Regions from separate parts of the Bacillus sp. NPDC077027 genome, predicted to be linked through region 3. Evidence: riboswitches for the same ligand, from Rfam matches in the RefSeq annotation. Region 3 holds a riboswitch; each other region holds the start of a gene.
What was found. A riboswitch is a leader RNA that binds a small molecule or an ion and turns the genes downstream of it on or off. The one in region 3 is predicted to bind S-adenosylmethionine.
Positions count from the first base shown of each region.

Region 1 (3,280 bases), on a different contig from region 3:
AAGTATTGTCCAGCGATTAAGCATTCGCCCGAAATACCTGATTGCTAAAGGTGGTATCACTTCTAGTGATATCGGTACAAGAGGACTTCGTGTCAAACGTGCTACCGTTGCAGGACAAATTAGACCTGGAATCCCAGTCTGGCAAACTGGTGAAGAAAGTAAGTTTCCATTTATCTCATACGTGATTTTCCCAGGAAATGTTGGTTCAATTGATACTTTAAAACAAGCAGTAGAGATACTTGAAGGATAAAACATAGGGAAGCATTTCTGCTTCCCTTCTGCAAAACAAAGGAGGAAAGATCATGTCTCTTGTCTTTATCGGACTTGGCGTTTTATTATTGCTATTGTTGATGGTTGTCTTCAAGTTAAACGCTTTCATATCATTGATTATTGTGTCACTTATTGTTGCTGTACTTGAAGGCATGTCACCACTCGAAGCCGTTGCCTCCGTCGAAAGCGGACTAGGTAGCACACTAGGCCACTTAGCACTTGTGCTTGGTTTTGGCGCAATGCTTGGTAAGTTAATGGCTGACTCAGGCGGTGCTCAGCGAATTGCCATGACCTTAATTGATAAATTTGGAATCGGAAAAATTCAATGGGCAACGATGCTAACAGGATTTGTGATTGGGATTGCTCTCTTTTATGAAACCGGATTCATCATCTTAATTCCACTTGTCTTTACAATCGCACAAGCAGCAAGACTTCCTGTTCTATATGTGGGCATGCCGCTTGTCGCTGCACTCATTACGACACATGGCTTCCTCCCCCCTCACCCAGGGCCGACTGCCATCGCAAACGTGTTCAAAGCAAATATGGGACAAACCTTATTAATTGGTATTATTTTAGCCATTCCAGCCGTTCTGATTGGTGGACTATTGTTTACAAAACTGTTTAAGAAAGATCAACTACATGCGCACATCCCTAAAAATTTATTTAACCCAATGGAATTCTCAGAGGAAGAAATGCCGAGTTTTGGCATCAGTCTATTTACAGCTGTTCTGCCTGTTTTACTGATGACATGTAAAGCATTTTTGGAAATTTTCTTCCCTTCTTCACCGCTTTTGCCAACGGCAGAATTTTTAGGCGAACCAGCGATTGCTTTACTGATTTCAGTCCTTCTTGCCATCTATACGTTTGGAATTGGACGAGGTAAGAAGATGCAAGAAGTCATGAAGTCCATTACAGATTCCATCGGATCGATTGCAATGATTTTATTAATTATCGCAGGAGGCGGCGCATTTAAACAAGTATTGATAGATAGCGGCGTCGACCAATATATTGCCAGTATGATGAATGGGAGCACATTATCACCACTACTATTAACGTGGTTGATTGCAGCAGTTCTACGGGTATCTCTTGGATCTGCCACGGTTGCAGGCTTAACTGCGGCTGGAATTTCCGCTCCACTCATCAGCTTAACGGGGGTCAGCCCTGAGCTCATGGTCATTGCAACAGGTGCAGGAAGTATCACTTTCTCTCATGTAAACGATGCAGGCTTCTGGATTTACAAGGAATATTTCAATCTATCTATTGCACAAACCTTTAAGACATGGACAATGATGGTCACCATCCTTTCCCTTGTTGGACTAGCTGGTGTTTTAATTGCTGATTTGTTGATATAAAAAAATAAATGATGAAAACCATTGACTTTTCCATAGAAAATATGAATAATTGTGTTTATTAAGAAAATTGAATCAAAGGTAACCTTATTAAGAGTGGTGGAGGGACTGGCCCTATGAAGCCCGGCAACCGCTGTTCCTCGGAACAGAATGGTGCTAATTCCTAAAACAAGTGTACATACTTGTTTGAAGATAAGGCAGAGATATTGCAATATATGCTCTTCCTTATCCAGAGGGAGAGCTTTTTTATTTGAATTTAACGAAAGAAGGGATTTCATATGACACAAGTACAAACAACAGGTAAAAAAACAACGAAACCACCATTTCGAGCAGATCAGGTGGGAAGCTTGCTCCGTTCAGAACGAATCAAAGAAGCAAGGCAACAGAAGGCTGAAGGGGCCATTACAGCAGAACAGCTTCGTCAAATCGAAAATGAAGAAATTACCCGTATTGTCGAAAAGCAAAAGGAAATTGGATTAGAGGTTGTCACAGATGGTGAGTTCAGACGTGCATGGTGGCACTTCGATTTCTTAGAAGGACTGGATGGAGTCGAAGGATTTGAAGCTGAAAACGGCATAAAATTCCACAATACAACAACAAAAGCAAGGGGTATTAAAGTCTCTGGTAAGATCGACTTCACAGATCACCCAATGCTGGAGGATTATCGCTTCCTACACAGCATTGCTGGTGACCATACAGCGAAAATGACCATTCCAAGTCCGAATATGCTCTTTTTCAGAGGAAAATTAGATGGCGATGTCTATGATAACCTCGAAGACTTCCATCATGATGTTGCCCAGGCTTATAAAAAAGCGATTCGTGCCTTTTATGATGCGGGTTGTCGTTACATTCAGTTGGATGACACAGCATGGGCCGTTTTCTTCTCCGAAAAAGGACATGAACAAATAAAAGCATTTGGCCGTGAAGCAGACGAACTTCGTGAATCCTTTGCGAAAACAATCAACGAAGCTGTTGCAGATCGCCCAGATGATTTAATTGTGACCATGCACATTTGCCGTGGCAACTTCAAGTCCACTTGGGCAGCAGAAGGCGGCTATGAAGCAGCAGCAGAAACGATTTTTGACGGCTTAGATTTAGATGGTCTGTTCCTTGAATTTGATGATGACCGTTCTGGTGGCTTTGAACCACTCCGTTATGTGAAGAACCCAAATTTACAGATCGTTCTTGGACTGGTCACATCAAAATATGGTGAGCTTGAGCCTGTAGAGAATATCAAAAAACGCATTGAGGAAGCAGCGCAATATGTGGATATCAACCAGATTTGTTTGAGTCCACAATGCGGATTCGCATCAACGGAGGAAGGCAATCTGTTAACAGAAGAACAGCAATGGGAAAAGCTGCGTCATGTGATCGAGATTGCAAATCAAGTGTGGAAATAAAACAGCTGGTCCTAAGCCGTCATGGCTTAGGGCTTTTTTGATACAAAAAAGAACCGCCATTAGGCAGTTCTTTTCTTAGTTTCGCAATCTTGATACGATATTCTCTTGTGACAGTTCTTTCTTCATGCGTTTCGTGATAATGTAGCGCACAAACCATTTATTCAGTAGAACCAAGACGAGAAGGAGTCCAACTGCTGTACCGCCAATCCATAAAATGACCTCTCCTGGTAATTGCACGAGCAAGAAAGCAACCAAGACGGC
Region 1 is NZ_JBNNIO010000002.1:737,046-740,325, forward strand. It holds gene ACQKEZ_RS09305 (four-carbon acid sugar kinase family protein) at 1-250, shown strand, start outside; gene ACQKEZ_RS09310 (gluconate:H+ symporter) at 303-1,622, shown strand; SAM riboswitch class I at 1,704-1,818, shown strand; gene ACQKEZ_RS09315 (5-methyltetrahydropteroyltriglutamate--homocysteine S-methyltransferase) at 1,898-3,019, shown strand; gene ACQKEZ_RS09320 (hypothetical protein) at 3,095-3,280, opposite strand, start outside.
Region 1: another riboswitch for S-adenosylmethionine. It lies ahead of ACQKEZ_RS09315 (5-methyltetrahydropteroyltriglutamate--homocysteine S-methyltransferase); the one in region 3 lies ahead of mtnK (S-methyl-5-thioribose kinase).

Region 2 (3,280 bases), on a different contig from region 3:
AAAGGAATTTTCCGCAGGTGGGATTTATGTCGACGGTGGAAAAGACATTGTGATTGAACACAATATCACACATCACAATGACATCGGAATTGAGGTGACAAGTGAGCATAAAGGGAAAATGGCAGAGAATGTCCGCATCCAATATAATCAGGTCTATCTCAATCGTTTTACAGGCATTTCGATTGGAGGCTATGATGAAAAAAGGGGCGGCACTTCTTATTCAACGATCTCACATAATGTTCTGTATAAAAATGATACAGCTGGTTTAGATGGCGGGCAATTCTTGATGCAATACAAATCAGTGCATAATAAAGTGACGAAAAATATCATGACGGCAAGCTCATCCCATTTTTTGATTGTCAATCTGTATCAAGTGAATGAGAAAAATCTATTTCAAAAAAACGTCTACGATGATCGGCAGGGGGCGGCTAAGTCAAAATGGGTATGGAAAGGAAAGGAGCTGAACGGGTATCAAATATACCGCAAAAAAAGCGGGCAAGATAAAGGTTCAGCATATCTTAATCCTTTATATATCAATGAAAAAAAATATGATTTTCGCTTGAAGTCAACATCACCTGCCAAAAAAATTGTTGAGTAGATAATAGGGTTTTTTGAAGGAACGATAAAAAGGCTAAACAATTAAGTGGAAGTGACAGAAAATGTACTTCCCGAACTGTCAGTTCAGGTGATCATTGTTTGAAAGACCAAGACCAGCCTAGCCAAATTTTCTCGATTCAGATGACATCTCATGATAAAACAGATCGAACTCATAAGGGATGTTGTCTTTGATGACAGCCCTAGTGCATGATCAGTGATTTGAATAAGGTTGGTCTCAGAATGAGTATGTTGAACGGCATTCATCAAAAAAGTCTGTTCATAACGGTACAAAACAAATTCAGCAAACATCATTCAGTACATTATCACTTCCAAATACTACCTGGCGGCTCAATGCTGTCAGGCTTTTTTAACTTTCTGTTCATGCAATTAAATGGGAATTTTGAAAATATTCTAAAAGGTTATTGACAATCCTTTAGTCCCCTATTAAAGTAAAGAGTACATTTGAACATGACAATTTGATAGTATTCTCTTATCAAGAGAGGCAGAGGGACTGGCCCGATGATGCCCGGCAACCGTTTCTAATTAGAAATTGGTGCTAATTCCTGCAAAGCTCAAGTAGCTTTGACAGATAAGAGAGGAAGACTTCCCGATAAATATCCATCTTTGACGGTAATGAAACCTCTCTTAATCAAGAGAGGTTTTTTTGTGTCTTATGACAAATATGGATACCTCATGTGGGTGAAAACCTGACAACTATTTACCCTAGTTTTCAGATGTGAAAAATAATAATAAACAACTTAAGGGGGAACTTAGGAATGAAACTTCGTTTATGGAAATCATCCATCTTGTTACTCATTGTCTTTACTTTAGTGTTAACTGGTTGTGGGGCGGGCTCAAGCGCAGGCTCAAAAGCGAAATCAAATGAAAAGGTGTCATTTGACAATGTGCCGAAACGGTTTGCAAAAGGACAGGGAGCAAAAATCAAAGTCATTCGAAAAATTGGCGGTGACGATCACACTGCACAATTTTTAGCTGGAGCAAAAGCAGAAGGAGAAGAAATGGGTTTTACAGTGGATGTGTATACAGCTAACGGAGACACAGCAAAATTCCATGATGCGATTGCGCAAGCACTTGAAGAAAACTATGACGGCATCATTATTTCACATGGTGACGATGACGCAACGGTTACTGATGTAAAAAAGTTAGCTGAGAAAGGAATTCCGGTGGTCGCATTTGACTCCAATCCTAAGCTCAAAGACATAAAAGGTGTGACAGTCACATCTCAGGATGATGAACAGCTTGCTAAACTTTCACTTGATTCACTTGTTTCTGATTTTAAAGGAAAGGCAAACATCGCTTATTTATGGGTAGATGGATTTCCACCAATGGTGAGACGCAACAAAGTATATAAAGAAACCCTTGAGAAAAATCCAGGCATTAAAGAGCTTGATCGCTTTGGGATTGCCTCATCCGATACATCTGTTCAAACGCAAAATGCAGTAGCTGCCATGCTGAATAAATATCCAAAGGGTAAACTTGATGCCATCTTTGCTACTTGGGATGCATTTGCAATCGGTGCTGCACGTGCATTAAAGGAGGCAGGCAGAACAGAAGTGAAAATCTACGGGATTGATGTATCAAATGCCGATCTTCAGGAAATGCAAGCAAAGGACAGCCCTTGGAAATATACAGCGGCGGTTGATCCCAAGCTCATTGGTGCTGTTAATCTAAGAATTTTAGCGAAGAAATTAGCAGGTGAAGATACGCCTGCATCATTCGACCTTGAGGCTTCACTCATTTCACAAAAGCAGCTACAAGACGCAGGCAAGGCAGTGAACATGGTGAACCTTGCTGAAGAAGTCAAAGGCTTTGGAACTTCGACAGCATTTGAAGAAGATTGGATCAAAACATTGAAGGGACATTACGCTAAATAACACCAATTGCACTCTCTTCTAAGCAGAGAGTGCTTCGTTTTTCAAAAAGGAGGATCAATATGTCAACGCCACTTGTAAATATGAAGCAAATATCGATCGAATTCCCTGGGGTCAAAGCGCTTGATCGAGTTGATTTCACACTCCAAAAAGGCACAGTTCACGCCCTGATTGGAGCAAATGGCGCTGGTAAATCCACCTTAATGAAGGTATTGGCAGGCGCACATCAGCATTACGAGGGAATTATTCAAATCAATGGGGAAAAACAAACAATCCGCTCACCGAAGGAATCCACTCTATACGGGGTGCAGACCGTGTATCAAGAGGTTGATACCGCACTTGTCCCGTATTTGACGGTTGGAGAGAACATGCTTATACACGAACTGGAACACAAACAGTTTGTCAGATGGAAGGAGCTACATCACAAAGCAACTAGCATCTTGAAGGAGATGCAAATAGACGTTTCCTCCAAAAGGCTTGTGAGCGAATTGACACTAGCAGAAAAACAGATGGTACTCATTGCTAAAGCCGTATCTACTAAGTGCAGTATCTTAATTTTAGATGAGCCAACAGCTCCGCTTAGCCACACAGAAACGAACAAGCTGTTCGCAATCATTCGTCAGCTAAAAGCAAATGGAACTGGAATTATCTTCATCTCACATCGTATGCCTGAAATATTCGAGCTATGTGATGAATTAACAGTGATGAGAAACGGGACGCATGTGGCCTCACATCATATATCCGAGACAAATACCAAGCAGGTCATCGAAGAAATGCTAGGCCAGAAAATG
Region 2 is NZ_JBNNIO010000002.1:682,830-686,109, reverse strand. It holds gene ACQKEZ_RS09060 (right-handed parallel beta-helix repeat-containing protein) at 1-598, shown strand, start outside; SAM riboswitch class I at 1,085-1,193, shown strand; gene ACQKEZ_RS09055 (substrate-binding domain-containing protein) at 1,374-2,492, shown strand; gene ACQKEZ_RS09050 (sugar ABC transporter ATP-binding protein) at 2,552-3,280, shown strand, end outside.
Region 2: another riboswitch for S-adenosylmethionine. It lies ahead of ACQKEZ_RS09055 (substrate-binding domain-containing protein); the one in region 3 lies ahead of mtnK (S-methyl-5-thioribose kinase).

Region 3 (3,280 bases):
AAGAGCTACTGCCGCTGCATCTTGAGTTGCTTTAAACAGAGAAACAAACATATGATCCTGATACAGTTGAATGGCTTCAATCACAGATGCGTTTCCAGCTGCAAAGCCGACTCTCCAGCCTGCCATATTGTATGTTTTGGACAATGTATAAATTTCAATTCCGGTCTCCTTTGCGCCTTCCGTTTGCAAAAAGCTTACTGGCTTCTCTCCATCAAATCCGATGCCTCCATAAGCAAAATCATGCACTACACAAATACCGTTTTCTTTGGCAAGCGTAATTGTTTTTTCAAAAAAATCAGCTGTTGCCACTGCTCCCGTCGGATTATTCGGATAATTTAAGTACATGAGCTTCGCCTTTTCTTTCAGTTCAACTGAGAGCTTATCATAGTCTGGTAGAAAAGCATTCTCTTCAAGAAGTGGCATAAATGCCATGTCAGCCCCGGCTAATACAACACCTGACCAGTAATCAGGATAACCTGGATCTGGAACAAGCACCGTATCGCCTGGATTCAGAAGGCATTGTGGCAATTCAACTAACCCTGCTTTGCCTCCAAATAATATGGCGATCTCTTCTACTGGGTCAAGCTGAACCCCATATTCTCTATGATAAAACTCAGCAGCAGCAGCTTTTAGCTTAGCCGTTCCTCTAAAAGAAGAATATTGATGGTTTTCTGGTTTTTCGACTGCTTCCTGCATAGCACTTACAATATGTGCCGGTGTCGGCTGATCAGGATTTCCTTGTCCTAAATTGATCACATCATGGCCTGCCTTCACCTTTGCCTGTACTTTTTGAACCAATGACGCAAAAAATTGTTCTGGTAATTTTTTTAATATGTCTGATTGTTGAAATTCCATTTATTCACCTTCTATTCAAGTTACATCATGATACATTCACTGTAATGGATTCATTGATTCATTGTAAAGGTATTTTGAAAAATGATTGACAGCAGAAGATATGCTCTGATAATATCATGTATTAAGAAATGCGTTTATTTTTTGAAAACTTCATTTGATTTTTCTCTTATCGAGAGTTGGGCGAGGGAATTGGCCTTTTGACCCCAACAGCAACCGACCATTAATACCACTGCAAAGTGGGGCGCAGCTATATCAGCGCCAAGACAACAGTCTTGTAAGGCACGGTGCTAATTCCATCAGATTCATATCTGAGAGATAGGAGAGGCTTAAGCATACACATAAAAGCCTCTTTCTCTCAGGAGAAAGAGGCTTTTTTATATGATTTGGAGGGAAAACAATTGGCAACACTAACAGCATCCTATGAAGAATTAACTGAAAGCTCGGCGGTTGCTCTCGCCATAAAACTTGGATTACTGCAGGGTAGCAGCAAGCTTACATGTACTGAAATTGGAGACGGAAACTTAAACTATGTCTTTCATCTTTATGATCATGATCACCAAAAAGGATTAATCATTAAACAAGCTTTACCATATGCAAAAGTCGTTGGAGAAAGCTGGCCTCTAGCACTGGATCGGGCGCGAATTGAAAGTTCAGCTTTAATCAAACAATCTGAATATGTAGCACACCTCGTTCCAGAAGTATATTACTCTGATACAACACTTGCGGTGACAGCGATGGAAGATCTATCACACCTTGAAATCGTCAGAAAAGGGCTAATTGTCGGAAAAAATTATCCGAAACTTTCTGATCATATTGGCGAATTTTTAGGAAAAACCCTGTTTTACTCATCGGATTTTGCTACTGATCCTAAATTAAAAAAACAGTTTGTCAAACAATTCACCAACCCTGATCTTTGTGATATCACAGAAAAGCTTGTCTTTACAGATCCTTTTTTTGATAGTAACACAAATGATTTTGAAGAAGAACTAAGAGAAGAAGCAGAAAAACTGTGGGCTGATTTAGAGCTACTGGCAAAGGCTGCTGAGCTCAAGCGAATTTTCCTCACATCTGCCGAAACACTCGTTCATGGTGATCTCCATACAGGTAGTATTTTTGCAAATGAACATGAAACAAAAGTAATTGATCCAGAATTTGCGTTTTATGGTCCTTTTGGATTTGATATCGGGCACTTTATTGCAAACTTATTCATTAGTGCTTTATCACGCGAGAACGAGGATGAGCAAAAGCCACTTTTGGATCACGTCGAAAATGTGTGGACAACGTTTATAGAAGTATTTACGAAAGCTTGGAAAGAGGATAGCATTGAAGCCTTTAGCATCTCAGACAGCTTTTTACAAAAAACATTTGACCGCATTTTGAAAGAAGCGACAGGTTTTGCTGGCTGTGAATTGGTTCGCCGCACAATCGGCCTTGCCCATGCTGCCGATCTTGATACCATCGAGCCGCAAAATAAGCGCATTGCACAAAAGAAAGTAGCTCTCTCATTAGGAAAAACATTTATCAAACAATACGAAACAGTGGAAAGAGCGTCTGACCTCGTCGCATTATTCCAACAATCTGTAAAGGAGTGACGGGTTTTGTCTGAATCATTTGAAGTCCCCCGTTCAGTAGAGTGGGAAGAAAACGCCATTAAAATATTAAATCAACAAAAATTACCTAAGGTAACAGAGTATGAGTATTTAAACACAAAAGAGGATGTATATGACGCCATCGTGACATTGAAGGTTCGCGGGGCTCCAGCCATTGGAATCACAGCCGCTTTTGGGCTGGCACTCAGTGCACAACAGATTGACACAGAAGATATGGATGTATTCAAAAATGAGGTTTTGCACATCAAAAAATACTTAAATAGCTCTCGTCCAACAGCAGTGAATCTAGCCTGGGCGTTAGAACGTCTTGCACAGCGCATTACACGCGCTGCTTCAGTGAATGCTGCCAAAACAGACCTTGTGCACGAAGCCATTCAAATCCAAATTGAAGATGAGGAGACATGCCGTCAAATTGGGCAAAATGCTCTCCAGCTATTTAAATCTGGTGATAGGATCATGACCATTTGCAATGCAGGTTCTATTGCAACAAGTCGTTATGGGACAGCACTTGCTCCGTTTTATTTAGCAAAGAAGAAAAATCTCGACCTCCACATTTATGCTTGCGAAACACGTCCTGTCCTGCAAGGTGCTCGCCTCACAGCTTGGGAGCTAATGCAAGGCGGAGTGGATGTCACATTAATTACAGATAACATGGCATCTCATACGATGAAAGAAAAACAAATATCAGCAGTGATCGTTGGGGCAGATCGCATTGCCAAAAATGGTGATACCGCTAATAAAATCGGAACATTAGGACTTGCTATTTTAGCGAAACATTTCAATATTCCATTTTTTGTAGCTGCACCCTTATCAAC
Region 3 is NZ_JBNNIO010000003.1:389,318-392,597, reverse strand. It holds gene ACQKEZ_RS12460 (pyridoxal phosphate-dependent aminotransferase) at 1-855, opposite strand, end outside; SAM riboswitch class I at 1,019-1,177, shown strand; gene mtnK (S-methyl-5-thioribose kinase) at 1,254-2,447, shown strand; gene mtnA (S-methyl-5-thioribose-1-phosphate isomerase) at 2,454-3,280, shown strand, end outside.